DNA from 4 places in the Chryseobacterium sp. WX genome. Region 3 is predicted to be linked to each of the others. Evidence: riboswitches for the same ligand, from Rfam matches in the RefSeq annotation. Region 3 holds a riboswitch; each other region holds the start of a gene.

Region 1 (8,165 bases), 1.8 Mb from region 3:
AGCCACATGGACTCCTCGGGGAAGAAAATAGAAAATGTACAGGTAGTGAACGAAGAAGATCCTGTCTGCCACATGAAAACTGCCGGATCTATAAAAGATACTGCTGTGTATAAAAATAAAACGTACGGTTTTTGCAGTGTCTCCTGCAAAGGTGAATTCAAAAAAAGTCCTGAAAGATATGCCCAAAAATAAAAAGACCACAAATAAAAGTAAAGTGATCATACCCATTGCGGTATTTGCATTGCTTTTCCTGGGAATAGGTGTGGGAATGGGGTATTTTAAAAAGAACCTTTATACTGTGATGAAAGTTCCGGACTTTGAACTTACAGATCAGAACAGTAAAAAAGTTACCAATAAAGATATGCTGGGAAAAGTATATCTCGTAGAATTTTTCTTCAGCAAATGTCCTACGATATGCCCGGTGATGAATACCAATATGAAGGCCATCCAAAACCAGATTAATGATCCCAACTTCGGCATTATCTCCATCAGTATTGATCCGGAAAATGATACGCCTGAAGCTTTGAAAGAACATGCCCAAAGAATTGGTGCAAAATCTCCGAACTGGCATTTCCTGACCGGAGACCGTACCTATATTGGAAAACTTGCGGATCAGTTTAATATCTACGTAGGTGATAAAGAAGATGAAGGAGAAAGCCTGAACCACAGCGGAATGATTGCTCTGGTAGATCAGGAGGGGAATATCCGTTGTAGATACAACAAGGAAAATATGCCTATTCTCTATTATTCAGGACTGAATTATGGAGATCCGGAAGGTAAAACACCTATGCTGACAGGAAAATATCACCCAGATAGAGAAATTCTTATTGAGGATATTAAAAAATTATTGAAATAGGGAAGGGGGGAAGCCGGATGTCTGAAACTGGAAGTTATTCCAGACTATGAAGCTCTAGCAGTTTTTTGAGATGGCTGTAAAAGGAAATAGAAGTTGAAAAAGTTAGGCTATAACATCAATTACTTCCAGCATCGATTACCGACCTCCCACTTAAAAAGAAAACATTGTTCAACCATAAACAAAAAAATTATGAAGATTTTGAAAATAGCTGCTATAACTGCAGTTTTCGCAGCCCAATTTACAATGGCTCAGTTTAAGCAGACGCCTCTTCCTTATGCTTATAATGCTTTGGAAGGAAATATTGATGCCCAAACGATGGAAATTCATTATTCAAAACACGGTGCAGCATATGCTGCTAACTTGAATAAAGCCATTGCAGGAACTCCACAGGAAAAAGAAACTTTGTTTCAGATTCTTTCCAATGTTTCAAAATTGCCTGCTGCTGTAAGAAATAACGCAGGAGGACACTACAACCACGAATTGTTCTGGACGGTTCTTACACCTCAGAAAAATACACAGCCTTCAGCAAAATTAGCAAAAGCTATCACTGAAACTTTCGGAAGTATGGATGCTTTTAAAGAAAAAATGTCTAAGGCAGGTGCAGACCGTTTTGGTTCAGGATGGGCCTGGCTTTCTGTAGGGAAAGATGGGAAACTGTTTGTTTCCTCTACTCCTAATCAGGACAATCCTTTGATGGATGTTGTAGAAGAAAAAGGAACTCCAATCTTCGGCATTGATGTATGGGAGCATGCTTATTATTTAAAATATCAGAATAAAAGAGCAGATTATCTTACCGCGATCTGGAATGTTACCAACTGGAAAGAAATCAGCAGAAGATATGATGAAGCGATAAGCAAGAAATAATCTGATGAAAATATTGTACAGCATACTTTTTACCTTCTATATGGTGCTAAGACCTTTAGTGCCCGTGGTAGAGTATGCTGTAAATTATGATTATATCGTTAAAGTTCTCTGTATCAATAAAACCAGACCGGAGGTTCACTGTAACGGAAAATGTTACCTGAGTAAAGAGCTCGCCAAAGCCAATGATTCAGAATCTTCACCTTTTCAAAAAATAAAAAACTCAGGACAGAAAATTCTTGATACCTATATTCTTCCTGAAACTACAACGGTCAACACTACGGAAAGACGTCAGTTTTTCAGTTTCAATTTCACTTACGAAACAGCTTATTCTTTTCTGTTTCTTACCCATATTTTCAAACCACCGGTTTTTTAAGTTAAACTATCACTATTCAACCAAAAAAGTCACAAAAGCTTACTCAATTAAAAATCAAAGATTTTTAAAAAGTTTAAGTGCTCTTCTGAACATAATACGTATCACTTAATAAACTTAAGTGTAAGAACTTTTGTGCTTTTTGTGGTAAAAAAACAATGCTGTTACAGCCATTCAAATTAATTTAACTTAAAAAATCAACAATGAAAATTTCTCAATTTTTATCACTATTCTTTATTGCCTTTACTGTATTCTCTTTTACAGCCTGCGAAAGCAGCAGGGATGATGAGAACCCACAGGATACTACGCCTGGAAAACTTCAGATCAAATTTGAAAACGGATTTAACAATGTGGGAGATATCGTTCTAAATCAGACGGTTCAGACTTCTGCTAACGGACAGAAACATAACTTTTCTGCTTTGAAATACGTCATCAGTAATATTGCATTGATAGACGAAAACGGAAACGAATTTAAATACAACGAAAATAATCCTGACAAAGGAGCTTTTATCGTAGATCAGGCAGATGCGGTAGCCGGAATTGTTTATCTTAATCTGGATGGCGTTCCGAAAAACAATTACAAAAAAATAAGATTTGGATTAGGTGTGAGTCAAAAAGCGTATTTGCTGGGACAGGACGGACAGGCTGAATTCTGGACAAAAGCCAAGCAGAAGGGAATGTCCTGGTCATGGGCTGCCGGTTATGTATTTGTAAAACTGGAAGGGAAATACGGTACAGATTCTCCTTCAAAAGAATTTATGAATCACACAGGAAATATGGGAAATACTGCAGCCAACAATACTCCTGATCTTTATCGCGAAATTACACTGAATCTTCCGACAACAGCAAGGGTAACGACAAAAATTCGTCCTTCTGTCCATATTCTGGCAGACCTGAACCAATTTTTGAGCGGAGATAGGACACTTACACTTACCACAGCCAATGATATGCTGATGGGTTCAAACCAGCACCTGGTAGATGTTACCAATAATCTTACAAAAATGTTTAAAGTAGACCACGTTCACAATGATTAATTTTTTTGTTAAAACGATACTGGTTCTGCTTGTATTTGTATTGAGTTGCATTTCATGTTCTGATGAGGTGATTCAGCCATTGGAAAAAGATGAAGCCTACAATCTGGAGTTTCCTTCTTATTTTCCGGAAATGACTTTTGATACATCCATTAATCCGATGACCAAAAATGGAGTGGAGCTGGGACGAAAATTATTCTATGAAGGCAGACTTTCAAGAAATAATACCATTTCATGCGGTTTCTGCCATATACAGGAAAATGCTTTTACCCATCACGGTCATACGGTAAGCCATGGGGTAGACGACAGAATCGGAATCAGGAATGCACCGCCCATCCAGAATATGGCTTTTTTGAAAAGATATATGTGGGACGGAGTGATTCACAATCTGAATGAGCAACCCATCAGCCCGATTACCGACGTCAATGAAATGGACAGCTCCATACCGGAAGCTATTTCGAAAATAAAAGATGATCAGAAGTATAAAAAACTGTTCAGAGAAGCTTATGGAGACGAAACCATTACCGGCGAAAGAATTTTAAAAGCATTATCACAGTTTATGGCTTCTTTAATTTCTGCAGATTCAAAATATGACCGGTTCAGACAGGGAAAAGAACAGTTGACTTCAATAGAATCCCAGGGAATGACATTATTCAATCAGAAATGTGCTTCCTGTCATAGCGGAGAGCTGTTTACGGATGAGAGTTTCAGAAATACCGGAATGTATTACAATACAGAATTCAAGGATGCAGGAAGATACAGAGTGAGCCTGAATCAGGTAGATTGGATGAAATTCCGTGTTCCGAGTCTGAGAAATGTAGAATATACCGCACCTTATATGCATGACGGAAGGTTTTATACATTAGATGCGGTTCTTAATTTCTATTCGGATCAGGTAGAAGATAATGTCAATCTTGATCCACAGCTTAAACAGAATGGTCACATAGGAATTGCCATGTACAGTCAGGAAAAACAATCCATCATTGCGTTCCTGAAAACATTATCAGATAAAAGTTTTATATCCAATCCAAAATTTGCAGAATAATTTATAAAAAACATGAAGAAGATTATATTGATAGTAAGTTTGATCGTGTTTAGTCAGTATCAGGCAAAAACCATCAGAGACAGTGCTTATGTTGGTCCCGAAACGCTTAACAGATTCGATTTTGATGATGATTGTGATGCGTGCGGCTGTGCAGCAGGAAATGGATCTTCCGGCTTTGAATCTTTGCTGAATCCACAGTTTATCGGAATCAAATACTTTGCACAACATTACAAAGCCAAGGAAAACTTATTTGTAAAAGACCTCACGCAGGATCAGTATTTCAATACCCTGCAGCTGTGGGGGAAGATTCCACTGACTAAAAAACTAAGTGTTTATGCAAGTCTGCCCTTCCATTTCCATGAAAAGAAAACGATGCAGGGAGATATTAAAATCAACGGTATAGGAGATCTGAATCTGATGGGAATTTACCAGCTGATGAGCTCTAAAGATAATTTCCATCATCTGAGCGGAGGTTTGGGAGTGAAAATTCCACTGGGGAAGTTTGATGAAAAAGGAGCATCCGGTGTCAACCCAAGCTTTCAGTTGGGAACCGGAAGCTGGGATTATCAGGCCGCTTTGAATTATAAGTTTCAGAAAAATAAAGTAGCCGTACTGGTTAATACAGATTACACCATTAAAACAGAGAACAGGAAAAATTACCGTTTTGGAAACCAATGGAACTATGCAGCAACAGGCTTTTATCAGGTTGCAGGAAATGAAAAGTCCATTTTTTCTATAAAAACAGGGGTTCAGGGTGAAGTCTACGCTCAGAACAAACAGTTTGATGAGGCACTGCCGAATACTGCTGGTAGCGCTTTGTACGGAAAACTGGGATTTGAAGCCTCTCACAAAAAGCTGAGCCTGGGAAGTGAACTTATGCTTCCCATGTACACGCATCTGGCGGGAGGAGATATTGAAGCTCAATCAAGATTCAGTGTTTTCCTGAATATTGGCATTTAAAGCGAAACCCTTATTGAAATCATGTTAAAGCTCCTTCGGGAGCTTTAATTGTTTATAAATCATGATTTTAGTTGGGGATTAGGAATAATTATTTATCTTTGCCGGAATTTGGTGAGCCGTAAAAAGCTCTTAAAAGGGAATCCGGTGAAAATCCGGGACAGACCCGCTGCTGTAAGCTCCGCACCAAAGTTTTTGAAGAATATATCCACTGTTTTTTAATGGGAAGGATTTCAAAAATGGAGTAAGTCAGAAGACCTGCCAGACAATAATCGTTTGACGCTTTCGTGGAATAAAGCTTAGGACATCAATGATTCTGTGCAGTGACAGCTGTGCTTTGTCGTTGTATTCTTATACCCCATTAGCGTCTTCATTACCCTAAATGAGCTAATGGCAGCAAAACTAATTACTTCTGCAATTCATAAAGCTGTTTTCACAATATTAGTGTTAACATCTCAACTTGTGTTTTCCCAAACTAATAAAAAAGACAGTCTTCAGGAAGAGACCATTAAAGGAATCAATCTTTATAAAAAGAATTTTAAAGAAATCCTTCCGGCACAAACGCTGCAGGGAGAACAGCTGGAAAGACTAAACAGTCATTCCGTTGCAGATGCACTGCGGTATTTTTCAGGCGTTCAGATTAAAGATTACGGAGGATTGGGTGGTTTGAAAACCATCAACATCCGAAGCATGGGAAGCCAGCATGTAGGGGTTTTTTATGATGGAATTCAATTAGGAAATGCTCAAAACGGACTGGTGGATCTGGGAAGGTACTCTTTGGATGATCTGGAAGAAATATCGTTGTATAACGGACAGAAAAGTGAAATTTTTCAGCCAGCAAAGGACTTTGGCTCTTCTGGGTCTATCTATTTACAGCCTAAAACACCCGTATTTAAAGGAAATAGAAAAACCAATTTGGTGATAAGAGCAAAAAGTGCATCTATTGATCTCTTTAATCCTTCATTCCGGTTGGAACAGAAAATTTCAGACAGGGTTTCTGCCAGTTTCAGTGGCGAATTTATGCAGAGTGACGGAATTTACAGATTCCGTTATGCCAAGAAATATCCTGATGGGCAACAAGCCTATGATACCATTGCAAAAAGACAGGACTCAGATATCAAAGCAAAACGTTTTGAAACTTCTCTCAACGGAACTTTAAATAACGGAAGCTGGAATATCCGTGGCTACGGTTATATTTCAAACCGCGGAATGCCGGCACCTATTGTTAACGGGCGCTTTGAAGGAAGAGGAGCGAGGCTTTCCGATGAGAATTATTTTGTACAGGCTAATCTGAGAAAAAAACTGTTCCCGAAATTTGAAACACAGCTTAAAGCAAAATTTGCTTACGATTACACCCATTTCATGGACACAGTTCGTTCGCAGTCTATTATTTATACCGATAATACCTACATCCAAAGGGAACTTTATCTTTCCTCTTCCAATATTTACTCAATCACTCCCAATTGGGATGTCAGCCTGAGTGGAGATTTTCAGTATAATAACCTGGATGCCACTCTGGATAATTTTTCTTATCCTACACGTTACACTACATTGGTAGCATTGGCAACAACCTATCAGTGGAACAGATTCAAAATTTTGGGAAGCCTTTTAGGAACCTTTACTTTTGAAGAAGTAAGAAAAAATAAAAGACCGGGAGATGCCAGAGAGTGGACACCTGCGGTGTTTATGAGCTATCAGCCGGAAAAAATTCCGGAGCTTACTCTAAGGGCTTTCTATAAAAGAATTTTCAGACTTCCGACCTTCAATGATTTGTATTATACCAATATCGGAAATACCTATCTGAAACCGGAATTCACCAATCAATATGATTTAGGATTTACTTATCAGAAGAATTATAACAACCGTTTCTTTAAAACATTTTATGCTAAAGTAGACGGTTACTACAATAAAGTACAGGATAAAATTGTGGCAGCTCCGAACGGAAGCATGTTCCGCTGGCTGATGATGAACCTTGGACTGGTTGAAATCATTGGTGCAGATGTGAATGTACAGACTGAAATGCAGCTTGGAAAAGTAACCCTCCGACCTTTGCTTTCCTACACCTATCAAAGCGCGAGAGATATAAGTGATCCGGAAGACACGTTTTATCGCAATCAGATTCCTTATGCCCCATGGCATAGTGGATCTTTCAGTCTTATGGCAGATTATAAAGACTGGAGTTTCAATTACAGTGCAATGTACGTAGGAGAAAGATATGACGTGAATCAGGATAACATTCAATACAATTATGTGCAGCCCTGGTATACGCACGATTTGTCTGTTCAGAAAAAATTCAACTGGGCGAATCATCAGTTTAAAATAAGCCTTGAGATGAATAATATTTTCAATCAATACTATGATGTTGTCCTCAATTATCCGATGCCCGGAAGAAACTTTAAACTTATTCTAAACTTCACCCTATGAGAAAACTAAACTTTTATTTTTTATTTCTTGTATTAGCTTTTCTTACTTCATGCCGTACAGATGAAATTATTGTCCGTCAGGAATTGGTAGAAGGGCTTCCTTCAGAAAATACAGCAATAAAAGGCTTCTATATGCTCAATGAAGGGAACATGGGGAGTAATAAATGTACCCTTGATTTTTTTGATTACACCAAAGGAACCTATTACCGGAATATCTACGCAGAAATCAATCCCAATGTCGTAAAAGAGTTGGGGGATGTTGGAAATGATATCAAAGTTTATGGAAGCAAGCTCTATATCGTTGTCAATGTTTCCAATAAAATTGAAGTTCTTGATGCCAAAACGGCCAAACGTATTACCTCTATTCCATTACAAAACTGCCGATACCTTGCTTTCAAAAACGGAAAAGCTTATGCCAGCAGCTACGCCGGACCTGTAGCGATTAACCCGAAAGCACCGAAGGGGAAAGTAGTGGAAATTGATACGGCTTCTCTTTCCATCCAGCGTGAGGTAGTGGTAGGATATCAGCCGGAAGAAATGGAAATTGTGGGTAATCAGTTGTTTGTGGCCAACTCCGGAGGATATAAAGCTCCCGATTATGACAATACTGTTTCGGTAA
Region 2 (8,165 bases), 1.7 Mb from region 3:
GAAGAACGACTTTCCAACCTAATACTTTTAACATTGCTTTGCCTAACAGCTTTTTCATAGATTTCTTGGATTAAAAACAAAAAAGTATAACCAAACTTTGGTTATACTTTACAAATATATTGAAATATTATTGCTCTTAAAACAAACCGCTAATTAAATCTACGATTTTCATTACGAATTCCATTGCAAATTGTATCATGATAAGGCTGTGTTTTTGATTGGTTGGTTATTAAATTTTAGCTTTACGAAATTAAAACTTTTTTTTCACATAAGAAACTAAATATGGTTTTATTTTTACTTTTCTGAGAGAAGAAGGGTGTGAATTTCAAACGGTTGCCATCCACCCACACCTTCTACCACTCTCTGAAGTTAATTATTTAGTTTGTATGGAAATTTCGTTTTTTCCGTCTTTGATTTTGATGTCCATATCTTTATTTGATTTTTTGATAGTAGACACTGCAGAATCAATAACTTTCTTTGCCTGGTTGTTAGGAACTTTTTTACCGTTTACAATGATGCTGTCTTTGTCATCAGAGTTGTATTCGATACTGGAACCGTTTACCGTTATTTTATTTTTTTCAATTCGGACATTGTTATGGTCTTCATCTCTGTCCTGGTCTTCGTCATTGATACCGTCTCCGTCTAAATCTCCGTCCATGTGGATACGATTTTTATTCATGGATAAAACAACTGCTTTTTGCGGAACCACAAGTTCGTAATCAAGGCTGTAATCTCTGAATCTGTGTTCGTACGGATATTTGATGTAGTTAGGAAGTAATACTTTGTTGTTTACAATTTCTACAGGAACCGTCATCTGGATTGGGAAGTTATATCCTTTTCCTTCTTTTTTAATGATCAGATAAGGTGTTTTAATATCTGGTTTTCTGGTTACATCTACAGAAATATAATCTTCTTCATACACTGTTCTTTTATCAGAATAAATATCATTGTTATACCCTTTGAAATTCTGAGGAATGTTGATCTGTTTTACGTCTACATACACTGTATCTGAAGTGGTGTTGATGGCAACATTTTCTACATCTTCCTTGCTTCCTCTATAGATCATGTCTTTTTTAGCCATACTGATTCCGAAGTAAGTTCCAAGTCCGATCAAAAGAAGGAATAAACCACCTACAACCCATCCGATATTTCTCAGTTTTGTTTTCGGAGAGAAAATCTTGATGCTCAATAAGCTGAAAAGGATTGCCGGGATTAAACTTCCGATCACCATCATCGCAGCCAGTACTTTATCAAGTCCCTGATCGTCCATGTAGAATCTGATTTCATTAGCTCCGGGGAAGTCTGTATCCATTGCGAAAAGGGCAAATAATACAAATACTCCGATAATGCTGCTTACAGCCATTAGTACAAAGAAACCTCCTACAATATACTTGAACACATTCCAAACTCCGCTGCTTGCATTGTTGATATAAGGTTTGTTTTCGTTGTAGATTTCTCCGACCCTCTGAGTAGATTCATTGGCAAATTGTACCAATTTATTAGACTCATTCTTAAGATTGTCGAAGTTCATAGGCTTTCCCTGCATTTTCAGGAAATCTGCTGCTGTTTCAGCTTTTGGAAGTACGATCCAAAGGATTACATATAAAAGACCTATTAAAGAAGAGGAAATGGCTGCTGTAAAAATTCCTAGTATGAAGATTCCCAGCCAGATTGCTCTCATGGTAGTAATATCCATTCCTACATATTGAGCTAAACCTGCACAAACCCCTGCTACTTTTTGTTTTTCCGGATCACGGAACAGTTGTTTTTTATCGGTATAATTGGATCCGGAATATTCTTTTCTGGCAGATGTTTTTTCAGAAAAATAAGCTTCTTCCTGTTCTTCGATTTTTTCAGGGCTTCCGATTTGTGCGATTACCTTTTCTACATCGGTATCGTTAATCACTTCACGTTTTCCTAAAGAATCTTTGAAAATCTCCACCATTCTTATTTCTATGTCATGCATTACTTCATCAGCCTCAGAAGCATCCAGAGAGCTTCTCAGTGCATTCAGGTAATCGCTGAGCTTTATATATGCGTGTTCTTCTATGGTAAAAGAAAAACCTGCGAGTCCTATTGAGAGTGTCTTGTTCATAGCTTTGTTTTTTAATTTTGTTGGGTGATTTGGTTTACTGAGGCTGTCAGTTCATTCCATGTATTGAGTAGTTCATCCAGGAAAAGTTTTCCTTTTTCTGTGATCTGATAATATTTTCTGGGTGGTCCTCCTGTAGATTCTTCCCATCTGTAAGAGAGAAACTCTCCGTTTTTAAGTCTTGTAAGAAGAGGGTAGAGGGTCCCTTCCACTACATCCAGTTTTCCTTTTTTCAGTTCGTCAATAAGATCAGAAACATACATTTCACGGTTATTGATGAGACTTAGAATACAGAATTCCAGAATTCCTTTTCGCATTTGCGCTTTGGTATTTTCGGTATTCATCTTTGATAAGTTTTGTTAATTAGTTATATTTTTAGAAAAATGCCCCTAGCTAGTTGAGCCTATTCTAATTTTACATTACAAAGATATGTAAATAAAATGGTATTATGCAATACAAAGTAGTGAAATTTTCAAAATAAATTATTTAAAATATTGAAAATCAATTAAATAAATTTTATCTTGAATTTTACGTAAAATGAATTTTAACAGAAAATAGCTCAGAAATCTTTAATTTTTAAATAAAATTGATAGAAAAAATGATCTTTTATTAATTATTACCCATTACTCATTACAGATTACTCATGTCATAGCCCCGATAGCAGTGGTTACCCCACAGCAGCTATGGCTTTAGGCAGGAGCGAGGAGTATGAGCGGATAGCGGGAAACAGCTTCTTATCTATGAATACACTTTTATTGAAAGGGTAATTCTGACAGATAATGAGACCGGGATTTTGAGATCGCTATTATGATTCGTATTTTTGTTAGCAATAAAAACACCTAAATCATTTACTATTACCATGAATATTTTGAATAAGTACTGGCACTTATCGGCATTTCTTTTATTAGGTCCCTTATGTTTCGGGCAATATCAGTTTGAGGTTAAAAATGTATCAAAAAGTTATGATGCTGTCATCCATGTAGAAAATTGTTATGATGACAGATGCGGAGGAAAGGGAACGGTGGAATTGTTTGATCATAAAAACAGCAAAGTACAGACTTTTGTTTCAGAGGATCTGGTTTTATATACAGAACAAGGTCAAAAACCGATCCAGGGGAAATTGATCCCCCTTTTGAAAGATCAGCGTGCCGTAATTATAGATGATTTTAATTTCGATGGAACGGAAGATGTTGCCATAAGGAACGGAAATATGGGAAATTATAGCGGGGCATCTTATGATGTATATGTCTTCAACAAGACAAGATTAGGGTTTGTAAAAAGTGATGAACTTACAGAGCTGGGTTCAAACGGTCTGGATATTTTTGATGTTGATGCCAAGCGTAAACGTCTAATTTCTTATGGAAAGTCCGGCTGCTGTGATATTTTTACATCAGAATATGTTGTAATTCCGAATAAAGGACTTGATAAAGTCTTTGAAAAAGAAGAGGATATGAGCATTGAAGGTAGTGTAAAAGTGACCACTAAAGAAAAGATAAATAATAAATGGATTACCAAAACAAAGGTATATCCGTCTGATCAATATAACAGAAATAAGAAGTAAGATGAAAATTCAGAAAGAGATCGATTTTATTCTGGCAGTAGATGCACTTAAAAATGTACAGCGAAGAAATTATAATGCAGACGATTCCCGGAGAGAGAATACAGCGGAACACTCATGGCAGATTATTATTCTGGCTCAGATCCTTTATCCGTATGCTAAAAACCGTGCAGATATTGATTTGTTAAGAGTGATAAGAATGCTTTCCATTCATGATCTTGTGGAGATTGATGCCGGAGACACTTTTATTTTTGATGAAAAGGCAATGGTAGGAAAGTTCGAAAGAGAGAAAGCTTCTGCTCAGAAAATCTTTGGAATTCTGGATGAACCTTTACGTACAGAATTCTTTAATTTATGGCTTGAGTTTGAAGATGAGAAAACTCCGGATGCTATCTTTGCATGTGGAATTGACAGAATCATGCCGTTTATCTTAAATTCTCATACTTCCGGAAAAAGCTGGACTGAAGCTGGAGTGACAGAAAGACAAATTCGAAATATGCTTGAAAATGCAATCAGCAGAGCATCTGATGAAATGGGAGAGGCTTTTGAGCTTTTGCTGAACAGAAGTCTGGAAACAGAAAAAGTACTGAAATAATTGAAAAAAGAAGACCCTGCCCGCTTATTGGGCAGGGTCTTTTTATAGATCATCTGAAATGTTTTAAGAGGCTAGTAATAAGTAATTGTCGGGATTTAATAAAATTCCCTTCTTTGAATAAAATCCAGCCATACTGTTATGTACATAAAATCCCAGTACAAAATTTTTATAAGAAGTATCCAGGCTGAATTTCACTTCTTTCCCGTCTTTAGACCAGACCGGATTTTTAACGATAATGATGGTATTGCGGGTTTCTTTTCCATCAATGTATTCATATAATTTGAGCTGAAGAGTCTTTGTTTTTTTCATAGGCTCTGTGAATTGTACCACGATATTATTGAGATCAGTTTTCTCAAATTCTTTATTATTGGAATTGACAACGGAAGGCTGGGAAATTTTGTTTCCTGTTTTCTTCGTCCACTTTAATAATGGAATATATAATTTTTCCAGATTCTTTTCCTTTTTATAAAGCTCTATAAGCTTCTCCGAGAATAAATTCTGAGCAATAAAACCGCGTCGGATATTCACTTTATGATAAATCGCCGAAAGACTGTCTGTTTTTTCTTCTGGAAATTTTTCGTTGATGAACAAATCGTAAACAGCCCATGTCATATATTCATTGAATGAATTTATTCCCGGGTATCCTGATTTTTTATCCCAATTCGTAAGGTTGAAGCTTTCCGTTATTTCCTTTGAGTACTGATCTGAAATAGGATTTACATACCCATGATCGATTTCTGAAAATACGGTGTGATTATCAAGAATCCTTCTTGCGAGATTACCTTTTAAATTTCCAAGGATAAGATCTTCTCCGATATTTGGAAAGTCTACAGTTAAGGAGCTATTGATATCCCTGTGGCAATTCTGTCCGCCTACCAAAGGAGATATGGCAATAATGTATTTCTTATCTGTTTCATTGGCTGGTCTTTTTGCTATTTTATCCAAAAAAGTATAAGTATCATTGATGTAATAATACTCTTTGTAATTGGCAATTAAAGTATTGTAAAACGACTGATGATTTTTATAAAAGGTTCTGTAATTTGATTTCTTTACAAAGTCATTGATGAGCTCCAGATTTTCATCTACTTCTTTAGGACCAAAGGAATTGAAAGGAAAATCTCTTTTAAGTAAGCCTTTTTCATCAAAAGAAAATGCATAGAAATCAGTTCGGAAGCCTAAGAATTTTTTCCAATCTTTTCTTGAATAATTTACTTTTTTTAGTAAAGGATGATCTTTTACAGGCTCAAAATACGTGATGATTTCATCATAATATGGTGGGATTTTCTGTACGTCATAAGGATCTGTTCTGCCATATTCAGTGAGGGCCAGAATAATATTTCCTAATTCGTAACTTTCTGAAAGTTCAATTTTAACGTCTTTTTGTGCTCTTAATGTAATGGATAGGATAAGGGTAATGATTACAATAATCTTTTTCATGAAATATCGGTTCTTCTATAGTTTTTAGTGACAGCAATGTAAAAATAATTTTTTTGCCATGCTAAAAGTAAATAAAAAAACAAATGAAGTCCAATCATTCTTTGGTTGAGATATACTATGTTGTGTTGAATGGAAAAGTTTCGGGCGGCCTCTGGCCGCCCGAAACTTTATTGTTTATAGTATTTGGATTGGTTTCTTGAATTCGTCAATCGCTACAAAAGTAAAATCACCAATAATTGCTTTTTCTCTTTCATAGGAATACATCTGCTCGGTGTAAATTTCAACGTTTACTTTCATACTGGTTTTTCCCACGTATGAAACTTTCCCGATCAGCTCAACGATGGTTCCGGCAGGAATAGGTTTTTTAAAATCGATCTTGTCACTGCTTACCGTTACCACTCTTTTTCTGGCAAAACGGGTTGCGGTGATAAAAGCTACCTCATCCATCAGCTGCATCGCTGTACCTCCAAAAAGGGTATCATAGTGATTGGTTGTGTTAGGGAAAACCGCTTTAAAGATTCTGGTTTCGGATGCTTCAATTCTTTCTTCTGTAGTCATATATCATTATTAATTAAAGCGATAGGAAATGATTGGAAACAACAGAATAATAACAGGAACTTATAGAATTCCTGAAACAATCCATCAGATCAATACAACTTCAAATCGCGAAAGTTACATGTTTAAGAAAAAGGCAGGTCTCCTGACTTGTAACATCATTTATCTCCTTCCCATGCCTCGCACAGTGGATCTTTGATAAAGACTTCAGTTACTTACAGTTGCGCGACAGTCCGTGATTTTCACACGGTTCCCTTTTAATCTGCAGTGATGCAGAACCAATTTCTGTGATGAATAAGCGTAAAAACTTTTCGAATGCAAAAATAATGAATTTATTCCGGATTATGGTAAATAATCTGGCTGATTACTCTTCCTTTCTTAATCGTCCAGAGAGTAGTGTATCTGTTTTCCCCTGAACCGTTTATCATATAAAGAAAAATATTATCGTTGTCAAGTGAGGTTACTCCAACGTTTTCAAAATCCATGGTAGGCTGGAACATATTTTTGATGGCTTCTCTTACAAAAACAGATCCTCTTCCGGGTTGCTGTACTCTGATGGATTTGATTTCAGTCATTCCTTCAGGAAGGTCATTTCCAATTCCCCATGGTTTTACTTTATCAATGGTAAGAATTTTTCCTTCTGCATCTTTTTCCTTTTTACGGTATCCTGCATTGGAAGGATAAATATCAATCACCACTTTGCTTCTTTGGGCAGTAGGAATCTTAGGATCAGAATTGTCAGTAAAAATAAGAGATCTTCCGTTTTTAGATTTAGATGGAGTGTAGGCAGGAAGCTGGTCTACATAAGCAATACGCCCTTTATTTACCATTCCTTCTTTATCCAGAGTTTCATACCGTACAAAAGGTTTGTCGTCATCCTGTTTCTCCGGATATTTGATCCAGATCCATTCTGTTTCTCCGGGAGCAGGTTTTACATAAACAAATACATCTCCTTTACGCATACGGATCTTGTCTACAATTTTTCGGTAATCGTCTTTATGTACACGTACGTTGGCATATCCTTCTTCAGCTTTTACAACTCCAAAAGGAACTTTAGTCTGCCCTTTTACAAAAGCAATAGATAAAATACTGAAAGCGGATAAATAGAATGCTTTGTTTATGAAAGTCATCATGAAAATTTTTTGATCCCTCAAATATATAAATTAAATGCTTTTCGGAAGATAATTATACCGCTGCAGTTCTTTTAAATCTTGTATTTGTTTTAGATAGCCTTCACGCAGAAGAAATATTTGGTGTGAAATATCAAGAACTTCCTGATAATTATGATCAGAAATAATGAATCCCTTATACGCAGACTGTTCAATGATTGCAGCTTTCAATGCTGCAGAAATTTTTGGAGAAAGGCTATGGAAGGGCTCGTCCAGTAAAACAAAATCAGCTTCAGAATAAATTATCATTAAAGCTTCAATGACTCTCTGCTCACCTCTGGAAAGATCTTTAGGTTTTTCCGACAAAAAAGGACGGATCAGATCTGAAGTCAATAACAGATCTGTATTTTTTTTATTGCAAAAAAGAGGAATTAAGGTTTTAATGGTATTGTACTTCGGTAAGAAAATATCCTGTGGCAGGTAAGCAATTCTGTTTTTTCTATCAGAAATGCTTTTCAGAACTTTGTCATTGTATCTTATAAACTGGGTATCACTACTGACAGTTCCAAAAATAATTTTTAATAATGTTGATTTGCCAACACCATTTCTGCCCAGAATTCCAATAATCTGCCCGGTTTCACATCCTAAATAAATATCCCGAAGGATATTATTATCTTTAAAAGACTTGGTTATGCTGTCAATATGAAGCTTGCTCATAAAATTCCTGTTATTATTTTGACAATCACACAGACAGCTACCGTGAATCCCCAAAGGAAACCTCTGGAAAACCCTAAATTGGCATAAAAGTAATATTCATTT
Region 3 (8,165 bases):
GCTTGCTGAAATTCTGAAAGCTTCCACTGCCCATTTCAGATAATTCTGCCAGTCTGTTTTTCTTAATGGTAGTCCTTCTCTGATGGCAGGTTCATCAATCTGAATAATTCTGATCCCTGCTTTTTCCAGGTCCACTACCTCATCACGGATTGCCAAAGCAATCTGCTTACAAGTTTCTGAACGAGGCTGATCATCACGTACAAAAGACCACTGTAAAATCGTAACCGGACCTGTCAACATACCTTTCACCCATTTTTCAGTCTGGGATTGTGCATATTCAGACCAATACACCGTCATCGGAGTCGGGCGGGAAACATCACCGAAGATGACAGGAGGTTTCACACAACGGCTTCCGTAGCTTTGTACCCAACCGTTTTTAGTGAATACAAATCCTTCCAACTGTTCCCCGAAATATTCCACCATGTCGTTTCGCTCAAATTCTCCATGAACCAATACATCAATTCCGATGTCTTCCTGCCAGCGGATTGTTCTCTGCGTTTCCTGTTTCAATAAGGTATCATATTGTTCTGCAGTAAGCTCTCCTTTTTTAAATTTTGCTCTCCAGCTTCTTACTTCTGTGGTTTGCGGGAATGATCCGATTGTAGTGGTTGGAAATAAAGGTAGCTGCAATACTTCCTGCTGTTCTTCTTTACGGATTTTGAAAGTATTTATTCTCTGAGCATCTTTTTCAGTAACTGAATTTACTCTCTGTTTTACCTGATCATTATGGATAAGAGAAGAAGTTCTTCTGCTTTCAATGGCTTTTTTATTTTCTTCAAATGCTTCAAGAACCTGTTCATTTTCCGTTCCGGATGCCAGTTGTTTAAGCGTCACGACTTCCTTTACTTTTTGTTTTGCAAAAGCCAGCCATTTTTTAATTTCAGGATTAAGACTGGTTTCAAAATCAAGGTCACAAGGTGAATGAAGCAATGAACATGATGGTGCAATCAGAATTCTTTCAGATCCTAATTTCTCAACAGCTTTTCTGATGAAAGACAATGATTTTTCGTAATCATTTTTCCAGATATTTCTACCGTCGGTTACTCCTAATGAAAGGCTTAAGCTTTCCGGAATAACATTCAGAATATCATCTAACTGTTCAGGATTTCTCACCAGATCAATATGCAATGTATTCACCGGAAGGGAAACAGCAATTGATGCATTATCTTTTAATCCGTCAAAATAAGTGGCAACGATAAATTTCAGTTTCGGAAAACGTTTTCTGATTTCGGCATACACAGAAAGATACGTTTCTTTGGCTTTTTCTGTTAAATCCAACGCCAGAAAAGGTTCATCAAACTGAATCCATTCCGCACCCTGATCCTGAAGTTTGGTTAAAATCTCTGTATAGACTGGAAGAAGATTTCCAGCCAGATCCAATTTATCGAAGCCTTCTTCTTTTTCTTTTCCTAATAACAGATAAGAAACCAGTCCGATAATCACCGGTTTTGCATTGATTCCCGCTTGTTTTGCTCCGGCAAATTCATTGAAAATCTTATCTGAGCTCAGTTTAAACTGTTGATTTTTATAAAATTCCGGAACGATATAGTGATAGTTGGTATCGAACCACTTGGTCATTTCCATGGCAGTGATATCCAATCCATCTTTCTGATATCCTCTTGCCATTGCAAAATAAAGATCCAATTCAGTATTGTTCTTTTTAAGCACCACTTCATGGTAACGTGTTGGAATGGCTCCTACTACAAGGCTCATATCCAATACCTGATCATAGTATGAAAAATCATTACACGGGATAAGGTCTATCCCTGCTTCTTTCTGGATATTCCAGTTTTGGTTACAGATAGTTCTTCCGGTATTCAGAAGTTCTTCCAAAAGGATTTTACCTGACCAATACTGTTCGCAGGCTTTTTTGAGTTCTCTTTTGCTACCAATACGCGGATAGCCAAGGATGTGAGTTTGCATTTTTTTAAACTTTTTAATTAAACTTATTGGGAAAGTTCTTTAAAAGGCTTCGTAATGTTTTATCGGAAGAAGTTTCAGGAAAGTCATGACATAGCAGACAGCGTAATTTCCTTTACAAAAGAAAATACCCGAATCCGATATATCATCTGTATGACCCCAAAGCTTCAGACCGCGAAAGCATTGTCAATTCAGTAAAGGCAGGTCTCCTGACTTGTAACAGTTTCCGTCATCCTTCCCGCTTTTGGCAGTGGATCTGCAAGGACAGAAACCTTTGGTGTGTTACTTACAGTTGCGCGACAGCTCGTGATTTGCACACGATTCCCTATTAATCTACGTTAAGTAAAACCTTTTCTGTTTGATGAAGTATCTGTAAAGAACTGTACTTTTACCTTTAACTATGGTCATCAGTAAAAGTTTTTAATTTTGTGTAAAATTAGCAATACAGAATAAAAATACAATTATTATCAAATAATTAAGCAAATTAAACTTTTAAAAACAAAAATAAAAGCATAAAATTCTGTACATTTGACTGTTTTAATCATTTAAAAGAATAATATTCTGTGGAACAACTCGATGATAAGGATTTACAGCTGCTCAGGCTGCTCCAGAAAAATGCTAAACTGACCGTTAAGGAACTTGCAAAAGAAGTAAACCTTTCTACCTCCCCTGTTTTTGAAAGGGTAAAAAGACTGGAACAGGATGGTTTTGTTAAAAGATATGCAGCGGTTCTTGATGCTGAAAAACTGAACCGTGGATTTACGGTTTTCTGCCAGATCAAACTCAAAATTCATGACAGGTCTGTAGGCTATGATTTTGTAAAAGAGATTTTAGAAATCGAAGAAGTTGCCGAATGTTACAATATTTCCGGGGATTTTGATTTCCTTCTGAAAGTTCAGGTACGGGATATGAAGCATTATCAGGATTTTGTATTCAATAAGCTTGGATCTGTGGATTCCATAGGGAGTACCCACAGTACGTTTGTGATGGCTGAGGTAAAGAATAACCATGGGCTGACGATATAGCTTTCGCTTTACGTTAATCTGCTTCAGATATAAAAAAATCCGTCGATAATGACGGATGTTGTTATTATTCTAATTTTCCAGTAATTAATTGGCTGCCGGATCAACAAGTGTTGGTGTTAAACCTAATGATTTCAACAGGTTTTTATTGTCAAAAAACAATGTTGCATAATGTTTTCCTTTTTTAAAAACAAGTTTTGATCCACCTGGAAATTCACTGGCAGCTCCTAATTTTTGCGTTTTAGCATTGTATTTAGTGAACCTGGTTTTACTATCCTGTAAGGTACTTTTATTCAGCACAAGGCCAAAAGGAAGTCCTTCCACCACTAAAGATTTATTGTCTGAAGCTGCGAAAAACATCTCATTGACAGCATTATCTTTTCCAAGACCACAATAAAGTTCCAGCCCTGTTTTCATTGGCCATTTTGCATATTTTTCTTCGTTGGCATCTTCATAAAAAACAGTTTTTACATTCAGTGCTTTTGATATTTTATCGGGTGTCTGTGGGAAGATAAATTCTGAATTTTTGTCCAATAAAGAATTCAAAGCGGCTGTTTTTTGTGAAAATGCAGTCACACTTAATACCAGAAAAAAGAGGGTTACAATGAAATTGAATGGTTTCGTCTGCATGAGAATATTTTAAAATTTTAATAATTTGATGATTAAAGGTATTAAAATTACACAATTTGTGTGATATAATTCTATGGTGAAACCTTATCTGTAAAATTCCCGATTTTACTTCTTTTGCTGCAAATTGAACACCGTCCCAGCAGGATCAGTAATCCAGTGCATGTTGTCAGGAAGTTCTTCAATCTCGTCACAGGTTTCCACACCATTTGACAGCAAGTATTCTGTTGCTGTTTCTACATCAGGGACCGTGAGTTGTAACCAGGTTTCGGAATGGGTATAATTGTCGACACAATCCAGCCAAATAATATTATTCCCGAATTTTACTTCGTGAGTTCTGGAAACAGTAGGATTATTAATGGGTTTTTCCTCCACTTCTAATTTTAGAATTTCTCTGTAGAAGGCAACTGTTTTTTCATATTTACTTTTGGGAATTTTTATAGCGATATTAATTCCTGCTTCAAATTTTGGATTCATACTCAAACTATTTTAAAAAATTATTCAGATAGTTCAGAATCATTGCTGTCTGCATCATCAGACTCACATGGGTTTGTCCCGGAGCAATAGCCAATTGCGATTTGGGCATTTCTCCCATGTCCGCAAAGACATCACCTCCCAATAATTTATAGGTTTTTGAAAGTTCTGTTTTGTCCAATCCATCATTATCACCAGCTATGATTAAAACCGGTACCCGAATTTTAGAAATGTTATTATCGCCAAGATCAAAAGGTTGTCCCGCAGAAGCTATCATCTGCTGCAGAAATGGAGTCCATTTTGTTTTATCTGGTGCTACAGCATTATAGGCAGTATGCATAGGACTGTTTGTAAAGAGGTCTGGTTTCATTCCTTCCAATGCTTTATTGACTTCGGGCAGCCAGCCATTAGTTTTATATGTTGACGAAATAATAACCAGTTTGTTCAGTCTTTCCGGACTCTGTATCGCTAATTGATAAGCCACTTCCCCACCAAAACTGTAGCCTACAACATCTGCTTTATCAATTTTCAGATAGTCCATCACCTTTGTAACATCACTGGCTAAAGTAGTGTGTGATAATTTCCTTTCTGAAAACGGGGTATGCCCATGGCCCTGTAATTCAAGTGCAATTACTTTTCTGTTTTTAGACAATTCCGGGATCAGCTCGCCCCAATTCAGGTCAATCGTCATAAAGGCTCCATGTAACAGTACAACAGGCTTTCCTTTACCATAAACTTCATAATACACTTTGATTCCGTTGGCAGGCGCATAGCCGCTTTCAGAAGGTTTTACTTTTTGTCCGTATACCTTGGATGCTGTCAGAAAAACAGTTAGGATTAATAATGCAGAGAATTTGAATAAATTTTTCATAATATTATCAGATTTGGTGGATTAAACTTTTAATCAAAATTACCAAGTCAATCTGAAAACGGACTTGCCACAGGGCAAGATTTTACTGAAATGAAATCAACTCTTTAAGTACAGATTTCAAGGCTTATCCCATAAACCAATTTTACTTAATTCCATAAAATAATTACAAAACATCCTACAAGTAAACAATTAAAAAATAAATATTTTTACAATAATTCTACAATAGTTGATAAAATTTGATTAATTTCGAATAGAACTAAACTTAAAAATTATTATGAAAAATTTAAAGAAAATCGAAAGACAGGAATTGAAAACAATTAAGGGTGGAATTGATTGCAGAGGTGGACAGCTATGTTTAATCGGTGGTAAGTGGCAATGTATGCCTTACGACGGATGTGGTGGAGGAAACCAGCCTTAATTTACGTTTAACACAATTACTTGACTATGAAAAATTCTAAAAAAATTTCAAGAGACCAATTAAAGAGTATTAATGGCGGAGCGGTAAGCTGTTCTGAAGCATGCTGTCCACCTCCGGGAATCAAAAGATGTCCGTGGGTGATCTGTATAGCACCATGTGAGATTTTAAGTTAAAGAAGACCCTATTCTCAACAATAAACCCTGTGATTTTGAATTGCAGGGCTTTTTATTTAAACTATATAATGTATTCTTATTTATACTGATTTCAATCTAAGATATACTCTAAAAATAAAAAACCTTAAATCAATTGATTCAAGGTTTTCTTTGCGGAGAGTGAGGGATTCGAACCCCCGGACCTGTTACAGTCAACAGTTTTCAAGACTGCCGCAATCGACCACTCTGCCAACTCTCCTTTAACTCCGGTAGTACCGTTGTTTTCAGTGGTGCAAATATAGAAAGTTTTTTATTACTGACAAAATATTTTTACAATAAAAATCGTATTTCTGATGTTTTAAAGAGACAGCAATGTCCTTAGCCAAATAAAATTTGAATATTAAGATCTCAACATCAGATATTTAAACTCAGGGATGAAATATTTACGGTTCAATATTTTTTCACTAGTTTTTTAACCATAGTAATACTCGGTAGTCACGTCTCCGCTGAAAGCCGGGTATGCATCCTGTTTTTCCATGTGCAACTCAAATAGTCTTTCGCCATTTTGACTTCCTCCCCGTATTTTCAAAGTATGCCATCCGTTTTCCAAGGATAACGTAATACTGTTTTCCTCATTAATGGTAGTAATATCTTTTAAATAGCCAATTCCTACAATTTTTACTTCATTATTAGCCGTCTGAAAAACCCAGCCTCTTGACTCTACCTCTACTTCATCATCATTCAGGATTTTTTCCTCATTTACAGAAACCCGGAATGCATAATAGTCTTCCTCTACCCCTATAATTGGAATAGCGATTCCTGATTTTGTTATTTCATCCCCATGTTCGTTTTCTACAAAATATTTTAAAATATTATTACCGGAAAGGTGATTTTCTTCCAGATATTTTGCTAAAAGTTGTGGACTAAACACCACAAAACCTTTAAGTTCTGAGAATATTTTTTTCATAATATATTTGAATTGGATTTGGATTAAATATTTAAACTCTATTGCTGTGCTTTTGACTTACTGTCCATTTCACATCAGTACAGCACTCAGGTTTTTCTTGAAATTTCAGATAAATAATTGTCTTGTTCTATGAGAAAATCATTAATTATGACAACAACTTCATCTATATTTTTTAAAAATAATTCCTGGTATTCTCTTGCCGGTTTATTCAAACTATAAATAATTTGGGAATATTCATATTTTGATAATCCGATATAGATATAGTAAGGTTTTTCAGAATTCCGATTGTAGGTAATGTCTATAAAAAGTTTTCCTCTTACTGCTGAAAAAATCAATTCTATATCATCATACAAACCTTCATTTCTTATCAGATTATTATAAACAATGGTCCAGCTTGAAATTTTTAAAGGGATAAGCTCTTTTTTTGAAGGATTCAGGTATTCTGATAATGTATTGTATAATTTATCAATTTGATGACCTGTCTCTATTGTTTTATAAATAGCTGCACCATCATGATGCCATTCCCCTAACCTTCTGGATAGCATGCAGAAATCAAAAGAATATCCTACGTTACTGTTTTCATAGGTAACTGAAATATTTTTTCCTGTAATGTGATTTACAGCACTAAACAATAAGGTATCATCAAAAGGGATATCCTCTATATTATAATTTTTGTCTATAAAAACGTTTGCATCAATACTCCATCCGCCTTCAACCTGAATTCCAGTGTTTAGTATTCCTTTATCTTTCATCGTTATGGATAATTTGCTTTTTTTATATAATTATTGGCATCTGCCTCTGATATCGGATGGCTGTGTATGGTACCGGAAGCCACTTCCACTCTCATAAATCTTGTTTTTTCTCCCATATTATATCCAATATCGGTAGGATGTTCATAAATATAGTAAGTAACTCCACCATTAGGTACTACATTACCCTTTCTCATGGCATCAAATGCGGCTTTTTTCTCAAAATTTTTGAAATTATCTTTTACTACATCCGGGAAATATGATCCTTCTGGTTTACCGCCTACTCCTTTAATACTTCTGGCTTTAGCATCTTCCATCGAAGTGGCCTGAATATGTTTGGTAGCATGTATAGAAGGAGGTGTAGGTCTTTTTGCTTTTATAATTGAACCTCGTTCTGCTTTTCTTCGTGACCATCCCCCGTCAACCTCTATTAATCCCAGCGGATCAATTTCCGAATTACTATCATGGGTATACGCATACAGATTGGGATTATCTCCAAGCGGACCTATTGGATCCTGAGAAAGATAAGTACCGCTTTTCCCATCATAATAACGGAATCTATTATAACAAAGTCCCGTCTCCTCATCTTCATACTGCCCTTGCTGTCGGAAAGGAATAAATGATTCATCACCATTTACATTTTCAATTCTTCCGAAAATATCATAGTCGGCACTCCAGACCAGATTTCCATCCTCATTATAAGCCTGCACAGGTCTCCCTATATAATCTGAAATAATTGAAGTCCTTCTGTTTCCTTCAATCTTTGCAGACGGCACATGGCTCCCTGTTTCATAAACCCATGTTATTAAATTCTCTACAGGCTCTTGCTTATTTATAATATTTCCTTCATCATCAATTTCATTGGCAGGTCTTGCCTCAATATTATAATTCCATTCATGTAAAAGAACATTACCATCCCAAATATAACGAGTTATTTTCTGCCAGCCAATTTTAGAAATTCTTCT
Region 4 (8,165 bases), 1.8 Mb from region 3:
AACATAAAATCCCGACAGGTTTCTTTGGAGAAGATGCGGAAAAGAATCTGAACCAGAAACTGAAAGAGAAATTCGGAGCCGATAAACTGGTCAACGCCATTGATAACTATCAGGTTTATTTCGACAGAAAAGTATTGGCAGACAACAAGCTTGAATTGGATGATGTTAGAAACTTTGCTGTAAAAGAAATTGAGAAGGATCCTACCGTTTTATATGCTGTTTCTGTGGACAAAGTTCAGGAGTCAAGCATTCCGGAGCCAATTAAACAAAGAATTATTAACGGGATCAGCAGACAGAGAAGTGGGGATATCCAGTTAATTTCTCATGATTCTATGCTTCCACCATATTCTAAAACAGGAACTACACACAGTGTATGGAATTCTTACGATTCTCACATTCCATTAATCTTTATGGGTTGGGGAGTGAAGCAGGGAGAAAGCAACAAAGAATATCACATGACAGATATTGCTCCTACGGTATCTTCCTTATTGAAAATCCAGTTTCCAAGTGGAAATGTAGGAAATCCGATTACCGAAGTTATTGGTAAATAAATTGAAAATTTCATATCATAAAAAAACATCCCAATTTGGGATGTTTTTTGCTTTCATAGCTTACGATGTTCTTATCATTTGCTGTATCTGTTTATGAAACTTCTTATTCTGTTTTCTGATTTTTATAATAGAATATAGAAGCAAAACGATCAAAATGCATCCCAGAAGAACTGAAGCCATTTTAATATAACGATAATGAGATTTCAGTTTCTCACTTTTCAAAGCTGTTTCCTTGTTGTGGTTGTCGATCACCTGATTAATAGATTTCAGTTCATTCTGCTTTCTTTTAAATCTCATTTCCATGTGTTTTTTGTTAAACTGCTGATAGAGATTCTGTTGTCCCATAGCAAGATAATTCTCAGCCAATTCTTTATAAAGTCCTTCGTTCAGGATAATATCTCCGGTATTTTTAGAAAGATCCTCAGCTTTTAGTAAAAGACTTATCGCTGTTTGATTTTCATGTCTCTGTTTGTGTATTTCAGCAATTCCTTTCAAAGCGAATGCTTCCAAACTTTTACCATAATTCTTCCGGGCATAGCTGACAGACTGTAAAAATGACTCTTGTGCTTTGTCAATCTCATTAAGGTTCAGATAACAGTACCCAATATTGTAGTATACCACACTCATATTGGAGTAAGTGGTTTTCTTTATGGGAACCTTTTCATAATTTCGTATAGAAATCAGGAATTTTTCCAGAGCAATTTCTGAATTAGACTGACTTTTATATACCATTCCTCTTATTGCGTAGCTTGCAGCCGTTTCGATATATTTCTCCGGATTTTTTTCAGGAATTTTTGCAATATACTGTTCTGCCTCATTCAGTGTTTCTAAGCATTTGTTGAAAAGTTCCATTTGCTGATATTGGATCGCCACTGAAATGAGAACACCTGCCTGGCTTCTGGCATCATTGGTTTTCTGAGACAGTTCTTTTGCTTTTAAAATATATTGTAAAGACTCTTCAAAATTTCTTTTAGCAATATTGGCTGTTGAAAGCAGCATATAAAGATTAATTGAAGTTTTGATATCATGAGATTTTTTTAATAATTGTTCTCCGATTTTGATGGTATTATCGGGGTTGTCGTAAATTTCAAGTTTGGCCTTTCTTAGTAAGATACTATCAGGTGTCTTTTGTGCCTTCATACCATTACAAAAGGCAACCAGCAACACTATTATTTTAAAAATTAATTTCATAAGGCTTTTGTTTTACTGATTTCCTGAATATAGGCATTGGGAGACATTCCGGTAACGGATTTGAAAACAGTAGTGAATGCACTGTGTGATGAGAATCCTGAATATTCTGCCAGATAACTTACTTTATAATTAAGAAAAGTAGAATCAGTTCTTAATAACTGTACAATATGATTGATTCTAAGCTTGTTAATATATCCGTTGAAGTTTTTTTCCTTATTATTAATAATTTCTGAAAGGTATTTTGTATTGATTTCCATTTGAGAGGAAAGCAGAGACAGAGACATGTTTTTATTGAGAAACCGGTCGGATTTTTCAAATTCTTCCAGCTTTTGGAGAATTTCATCTTCTTTTTCCCTGGATATTTTTGTTGTGCCAGGATCTTTTGTCGCTGGAGTTGTTTTGTGTAAAATGATGGGTTGAGATTTTCGACTGATCTGTTTTTCAAAGAAATCAAACTGTTTTTTTAAGTCTTTATTTTTACTTTTTATGAGTAAAAAATAAGTAAGCAAAACCAGGATGATCAAAGATAAAATCAGGATTAGAAACCAGAAAGATCTTATAAGAAGATGTTTCTGAAATTCAATATTTTTATTTTGATTGGTTTCCACAAGCTTCACAAGGTATCGTATTCCTTCTTTTGAGCTGGAATCTGTTTTTGTTTTTACATCATTGTAAAGTTTATTGTACTGATGGTATTTTGCATCATTATGTAGTGCGTAGTAATTACGGGAAAGTGATTCGTAGATTTTAATTTTTAAATTATTAAAAGGAAGATTTTCAATCAATTGAAGACCTGCTTCCAGTTTTTCAATAGCTGTTGCATAATCTTGTCTCAGAAAATAATATTGGGAGAGGTTTTCATAGGCCAGAGCTAAAAGAAAAGGTTGGTTTTTCTGATGTTCAAGATCTGTAATAATACTGTCTATAAGGGTTTTATATTCAGGTAGTTTATTTAGTTTCAGCAGATAGGAAGATCTGAAAATTCTGTTTTCAATTGTTAAAATTCTATTCTCTTCATTATAATCGCCAAGGTATTGATTACTCTGATCTAGAATTTTTAAGGCTTCAGGATAGTTTCTGTTGATTCCCGAGTTCAATGCCTGAAGTTGATATAATTTTGAAGTGGTAATTCTTAATGCCGGACTATTGCTTTTAAGAAGCTTCTGATCAGACAAAAGATGAGAAATAATTCTTTTCGATTGATTGTACAAACCCAGATTCTGATACTGATCGGCAAGGTTATAATCACTGAAGACCTGCATACAATAAGAAAGATCGTTTTTCTGATCAGGCTCTTCTTTTTGAGCGAAAATATTGACAGATTGTACATATTCCCCCTTCATGGCAAAAGCTTGTGAAATAATATTTTGAAGTACAATTTTGTGTTCCGCGTTTTGATCACTCACAAGAATTCCCTGGGTATAACTTATGCATTCGTCAGGATTCTGATATAATTTCAGAAATGCTTTATCTGCTAACATATTGAAGTCCGGACCGGACTGTCCTTTGGTGGTAAGGGAGCAGAAAATAAAAATAAACAGTAAAGTTTGAAATAATTTTTGTCTTGTTAATTTGCTTTTTGTGTTTTTTTGAATAGTTCTGGTAAAATCCATATTCAAAATATTGTTTTGTATCTGTTTGTTTATCAGTTTTATAAAAAATAAGTTCTTTTAAAATTCACGAATTATGAAAGCCAATTTCTTTTGGTAAGGTGAATATTGTATTAATATTGTTTTTACCAATTCGAAACGCTAAATATAATAAAATATGAAAAATTTTTACAAAGTATCAATGAAAATGTTGACAGCTTGTCTTTTTCTGAAATTTGGTTTTGCAGAAGCTCAGCTTACTGTAATAGGTTTGGGAAATTATAATGTAGGGGCAGTCTCTGACAATGGAGTGGTAAGCATGCATACAAGCGCAGGAGGAATATATAAATGGAATGCAGCAGGAGGACTTGTACAGATAGGTTCTATATCAAACGGTTATCCGGCAGCGGGTAGAACTGTTGTTTCGAATGACGGAACCAAAATTTCGTCCTCTATAACAAATGCAGCAACGGGATTTAATGAAATATCAACCTATGATGTAGCTACTTCGACCTGGGTAAACAGAGGCGGGCTTGTTCCTACAGGATGGGACGGTAGCGTAAGTTCAACCTGGGGGATGACTACCAATGGAAGCACGATTGTAGGTTTAGGTTTTCTTACTGCTGCAAACGCACATGCTGTGAAATGGGATGAAGTAAACGGAATGGTAGATCTGGGAAGTATCGTTGCAGGACGCAGCTCCAGAGCAAACGCAATCAATGCGGCAGGAACAGTAATTGTAGGTTGGCAGGATGAGCCAACCGGAACAAGAAGTGGGGCTAAATGGCAGGATGGAGTAGAAACTTTTATTACTGATAATAATGGAAATAATGTAGGGGAAGCAGGAGGAATTTCTGCAGATGGAAATACAATCATAGGCTCAGCAAATCCTAATCCCTATGTCTGGAATGCTGTGAGCGGACTTACTTATATAACGCATCCTAATGCTTCTTTCAGCTTCAAAGGAGGTGCCACCGGGATTTCTGCTGATGGGAAAAAAGTAATTGGATATTATAGAGCATTTGGAGCACCTCCTATGTCAGGGGAAGGTTTTATCTGGACTTCTGCTACCGGAAGGATCAATCTGAATGATTATGCAGCCTCTTTGGGAATTGCAACGAATGGAGTAACCATGGGGCTTCCTTTGGCCATTTCACAGGACGGAAAGAAAATTGCCGGATCAGGGACGAATGCTTCAGGGCAGATGATCGCTTTTTATCTGGATACTTCTCAATTTTTATCGGTGAATGATGCAGTGAAAGAGAAAAATAATATGGGTGTCTATCCTAATCCTGTGACTGATATTCTATGTTTTAAAGGAACAGGAAAAATAGAGAAAGCCGAAATTTATAATATGGTGGGACAAAAGGTAAAATCATTTGATTCGGTAGAAGGGCAGATTGATGTTTCATCCCTGTCAAAAGGAGATTATATTTTGCAATACTCTATGAAGGGAGGAAAACAAGAGACTTATAAATTCATTAAAAAATAACATATATAAATAGTAAAGTAGTGGGATGAATGGCTGTTTTCAATATTGAAAGCGGCCGTTCTTTTTTGTGTATATAGCAAAAGGATAGCATGTTGTGTATAGAAAAGTCTGGTTTTTGGTGAATACATATAAAAAACTATCTTTGCAAAAATTTTGGTTTCCAGTATTTTGGAATGAAAAGGGAATCGGGTGTAACTCCCGGACTGTCCCCGCAACTGTAAATCGCAACTCAAGTTTCTGCAAAAAACCACTGTTTAATAACGGGAAGGTGCAGAATGCGAAAGTCAGGAGACCTGCCGGAATTATAATTAAAAAACATATTGCTTTCGGAGGAAAAGTAAAAAAGTATGGATATAAAAAGATCTTTAGTACTGCTTTTTTCATCTTATGGCTGTTTTCTTTTTGCACAAGAGAAAGCCATCGATACTGTTTATGTCTTCGACAATCAGATGAATAGGGTGAAACTTTTTCATCCCGTAAAAATAATTTCGGCAGAAGATGCTGAGAAAAACTCCAGTAATCTTTCTGAACTTCTGAGATTTCAGTCACAGGTTTTTATCAAAGAAAATGGCCGTGGTGCCGTTTCTTCACCTTCTTTCAGGGGAACTACCGCTCAGCAGACTGCTTTTGTGTGGAATGGAATTAATATTAATTCTAATTTTCTGGGACAGGGAGATATTAATAATATTGCTTTGTTCGGCTATGATCAGATTGGTATAAAAGCTGGTGGTGGAAGTGTAGTATATGGAAGTGGTGCCATCGGGGGAAGTATTCACCTGAATAATACCCTGGATTTTAATAAAGGCTTCCATGGTTCTTTATTTTCTGAAGTGGCTTCTTTTAATACCTATAATAACTTTATAAAAGGTTCTTACAGCAATGATAAGTTCAGTTTTAAGGCTTCTGGAAATTATTCTGTAAGTGAAAATGATTATAAGGTAAGTGACCTGAACTATATCAACAGAAACGGAAGTTATTACAATACAACGTTCAATGTAGGAACATCCTATAAAATCACAAACGATCATAAAATTTCGTGGCAGAGCCAGTTTTTTGATTCTTCACAACGCTTTCCTGTATATGAAGAAACGGGAACAAAAACGAAATATAAAACTCAAAGTGTAAGAAGCCTTCTTTCCTGGGACTGGAACAAAACAAAGTTCAGTAATTCCCTTAAAGCAGCTTATACGGAAGAGAATTTTCAATTTTTGGGTTCGTTAAATCAGCCTAAATCAAGTAGTGGAACCGGGAAAAATTATATCTTTAAAAATGACTTTAATTATTTCCTGAATTCAAAGTGGAATTTTAATATCATAGGAGAGTTTCAGGTTAATAAAGGAGAAGGATATCAAAACGGAATATCCAGCGTCAGTAGAAATATTGGTTCTGTTTCAGGATTGTTAAGATATTTTGCAACAAAAGATCTGCGTTTTGAGGGTGGATTCAAGAAAGATTTCGTGGAAGATGTGAAGTCACCGTTGATGTATTCGTTCTCCGGAAAATGGAGTGCAGCAAAATGGTATGATGTAAGCCTTAATGTATCAAAAAACTTCAGATTTCCATCCTTTAATGATATTTACTATGAACCGGGAGGAAATAAAGACCTGAGACCGGAAACCTCTACCCAGTTCGATATGACGAATGTGTTTAAAGCAGGAGATTTCAGACTTACTTTGTCTCCATACTATATGAACATCACAGATCTTATTGCATGGCTTCCAACGGCTAAAGGATACTGGCAGGCATTCAATGTCAATAAAGTTGAATCCTATGGATTAGAATCCCAGTTGTCCTTTAGCAAACAATGGGGTAATCATAAAATCCGGGCCAATGCAGGATACTATTATGCAAAGTCTATTGATAAAGAAACGAAAATGCAGAGACCTTACGTTCCTATGCACAGAGGAAATGCCAATATAGATTACGAATATGGTTTCTTTAAACTTTTCGCACAGGGGCAGCTGAATGGCGTTACGTATACTACAAGTGACGAAAAAAGGTCAGATGCCATAGATCCTTATTTTCTTTTAAATATGGGAATCTCTGCAACTTTAGCCAAAAAATATACCTTAGGGTTCAAAGTGAATAATCTAACCAATACATACTACAAAACGGTTTCTTTCTATCCTTTACCCAAAAGAAATTATAGTGTGTATGCAGCAATAAATTTTTAAAAATTAAAATTGAGTAAATATGAAAATAACTAAACTTTTAACTGTATTATTTGCAGTAGTGTTATTGTTTAACATTTCTTCATGTTCAAGTAGTTCTGACGAGATTGAAGTTTCTCCAATCACTTATCAGAACGGATATTTTATCTCTAATGAAGGAAACTATAACAGTCAGGGAGCTAAGGTAACATTTGTGACAAGAAATTTAAGCCTGAAGCAAGACGATGTATATGGTTATAACAACAACAAAGAGATTCTTGGTGATGTTCTTCAGACGATTGGTCTTAACGAAAACAAAGCTTATCTTGTTTTGAATAACTCTAATAAAATTGTAGTAGTAGACCGTTATACATTCAAAAAGTTAGGAGTAATTACAGATCAGCTTGATAACCCAAGAGGAATTACTTTTGCTAACAACTTCATCTATGTTGCTAATACCAACTTTACTGCACATACTCAAAGTATAACGAAATATAAGGCTTCTGACTATTCATTTGTAAGTAAAATCAATATGACTGAAGTTTCTGATAAAACAGTAGAGGCAGGAGGAAATGTTTTTGTACAGAATGCTTCATCAGGGTACGGAAATAAGATTACTTATATCAATACTTCTAACGATGCTAAAACTGAAATTACCGTTCCAAATGGTCAGATTGGAAATACAGTATCATACAAATCTAATGTTTATACAATTTCTTCAACAGCTACAGATTCTTATATCTATAAAATTTCAAGTACCGGAGCGCTTACACCGGTAATTACTTTGACAGGAATTCCTAATGCTACGAACCTTCAGATTGATAACGATAAAATCTACTTCAGTTCTGCCAATAAAGTATATACAACGAGTTTGGCTATACCTGCAATTCCTGCAACTCCATTATTAACAGCTGCAGATGGCGGTCCTTACTTTACACTGTATGGATTTAATGTTATTGATGGAAGGATTTTTGCATCAGACGTTAAGCAGTTCACACAGGATAGTGAAATGGTAGTATATTCAGCAGTTACAGGTGCTCAGATCAGTTCTTTTAAAACAGGAGGTATCGGTGCTAGTGGAACATACCTGAATCCATAATGTGTGATAACATATAAAGAAATAATTTTTTATTTTTTCATCATTTGTGTTTTTTTCCGGCCGGTTTCGAAGAAACCGGCCGGCTTTGTTTTC

The links. Region 3 has a riboswitch for cobalamin ahead of metE (5-methyltetrahydropteroyltriglutamate--homocysteine S-methyltransferase). Riboswitches for the same ligand answer to the same signal wherever they lie in the genome.
Region 1: another riboswitch for cobalamin. It lies ahead of PZ898_RS17070 (TonB-dependent receptor); the one in region 3 lies ahead of metE (5-methyltetrahydropteroyltriglutamate--homocysteine S-methyltransferase).
Region 2: another riboswitch for cobalamin. It lies ahead of PZ898_RS08645 (acyl-CoA thioesterase); the one in region 3 lies ahead of metE (5-methyltetrahydropteroyltriglutamate--homocysteine S-methyltransferase).
Region 4: another riboswitch for cobalamin. It lies ahead of PZ898_RS09325 (TonB-dependent receptor); the one in region 3 lies ahead of metE (5-methyltetrahydropteroyltriglutamate--homocysteine S-methyltransferase).

What each region holds. Positions count from the first base shown of each region.
Region 1 is NZ_CP120710.1:3,789,929-3,798,093, forward strand. It holds gene PZ898_RS17035 (YHS domain-containing protein) at 1-192, shown strand, start outside; gene PZ898_RS17040 (SCO family protein) at 179-856, shown strand; gene PZ898_RS17045 (superoxide dismutase) at 1,046-1,720, shown strand; gene PZ898_RS17050 (hypothetical protein) at 1,725-2,093, shown strand; gene PZ898_RS17055 (MbnP family protein) at 2,294-3,124, shown strand; gene PZ898_RS17060 (cytochrome c peroxidase) at 3,117-4,166, shown strand; gene PZ898_RS17065 (transporter) at 4,179-5,126, shown strand; cobalamin riboswitch at 5,219-5,404, shown strand; gene PZ898_RS17070 (TonB-dependent receptor) at 5,514-7,547, shown strand; gene PZ898_RS17075 (DUF5074 domain-containing protein) at 7,544-8,165, shown strand, end outside.
Region 2 is NZ_CP120710.1:1,917,461-1,925,625, reverse strand. It holds gene PZ898_RS08675 (1-acyl-sn-glycerol-3-phosphate acyltransferase) at 1-58, opposite strand, end outside; gene PZ898_RS08670 (PspC domain-containing protein) at 374-2,095, opposite strand; gene PZ898_RS08665 (PadR family transcriptional regulator) at 2,107-2,436, opposite strand; gene PZ898_RS08660 (hypothetical protein) at 2,952-3,653, shown strand; gene PZ898_RS08655 (HD domain-containing protein) at 3,655-4,245, shown strand; gene PZ898_RS08650 (DUF4932 domain-containing protein) at 4,309-5,682, opposite strand; gene PZ898_RS08645 (acyl-CoA thioesterase) at 5,857-6,240, opposite strand; cobalamin riboswitch at 6,355-6,535, opposite strand; gene PZ898_RS08640 (hypothetical protein) at 6,570-7,370, opposite strand; gene PZ898_RS08635 (ATP-binding cassette domain-containing protein) at 7,401-8,063, opposite strand.
Region 3 is NZ_CP120710.1:251,668-259,832, reverse strand. It holds gene metE (5-methyltetrahydropteroyltriglutamate--homocysteine S-methyltransferase) at 1-1,923, opposite strand, end outside; cobalamin riboswitch at 2,102-2,288, opposite strand; gene PZ898_RS01160 (Lrp/AsnC family transcriptional regulator) at 2,484-2,945, shown strand; gene PZ898_RS01155 (hypothetical protein) at 3,030-3,572, opposite strand; gene PZ898_RS01150 (VOC family protein) at 3,678-4,046, opposite strand; gene PZ898_RS01145 (alpha/beta hydrolase) at 4,054-4,914, opposite strand; gene PZ898_RS01140 (hypothetical protein) at 5,189-5,332, shown strand; gene PZ898_RS01135 (hypothetical protein) at 5,359-5,505, shown strand; tRNA gene PZ898_RS01130 (tRNA-Ser) at 5,659-5,743, opposite strand; gene PZ898_RS01125 (hypothetical protein) at 5,957-6,451, opposite strand; gene PZ898_RS01120 (hypothetical protein) at 6,538-7,203, opposite strand; gene PZ898_RS01115 (RHS repeat-associated core domain-containing protein) at 7,206-8,165, opposite strand, start outside.
Region 4 is NZ_CP120710.1:2,073,928-2,082,092, reverse strand. It holds gene pafA (alkaline phosphatase PafA) at 1-551, shown strand, start outside; gene PZ898_RS09340 (tetratricopeptide repeat protein) at 612-1,742, opposite strand; gene PZ898_RS09335 (AraC family transcriptional regulator) at 1,739-3,355, opposite strand; gene PZ898_RS09330 (T9SS type A sorting domain-containing protein) at 3,510-4,823, shown strand; cobalamin riboswitch at 4,961-5,139, shown strand; gene PZ898_RS09325 (TonB-dependent receptor) at 5,171-6,997, shown strand; gene PZ898_RS09320 (DUF5074 domain-containing protein) at 7,017-8,072, shown strand.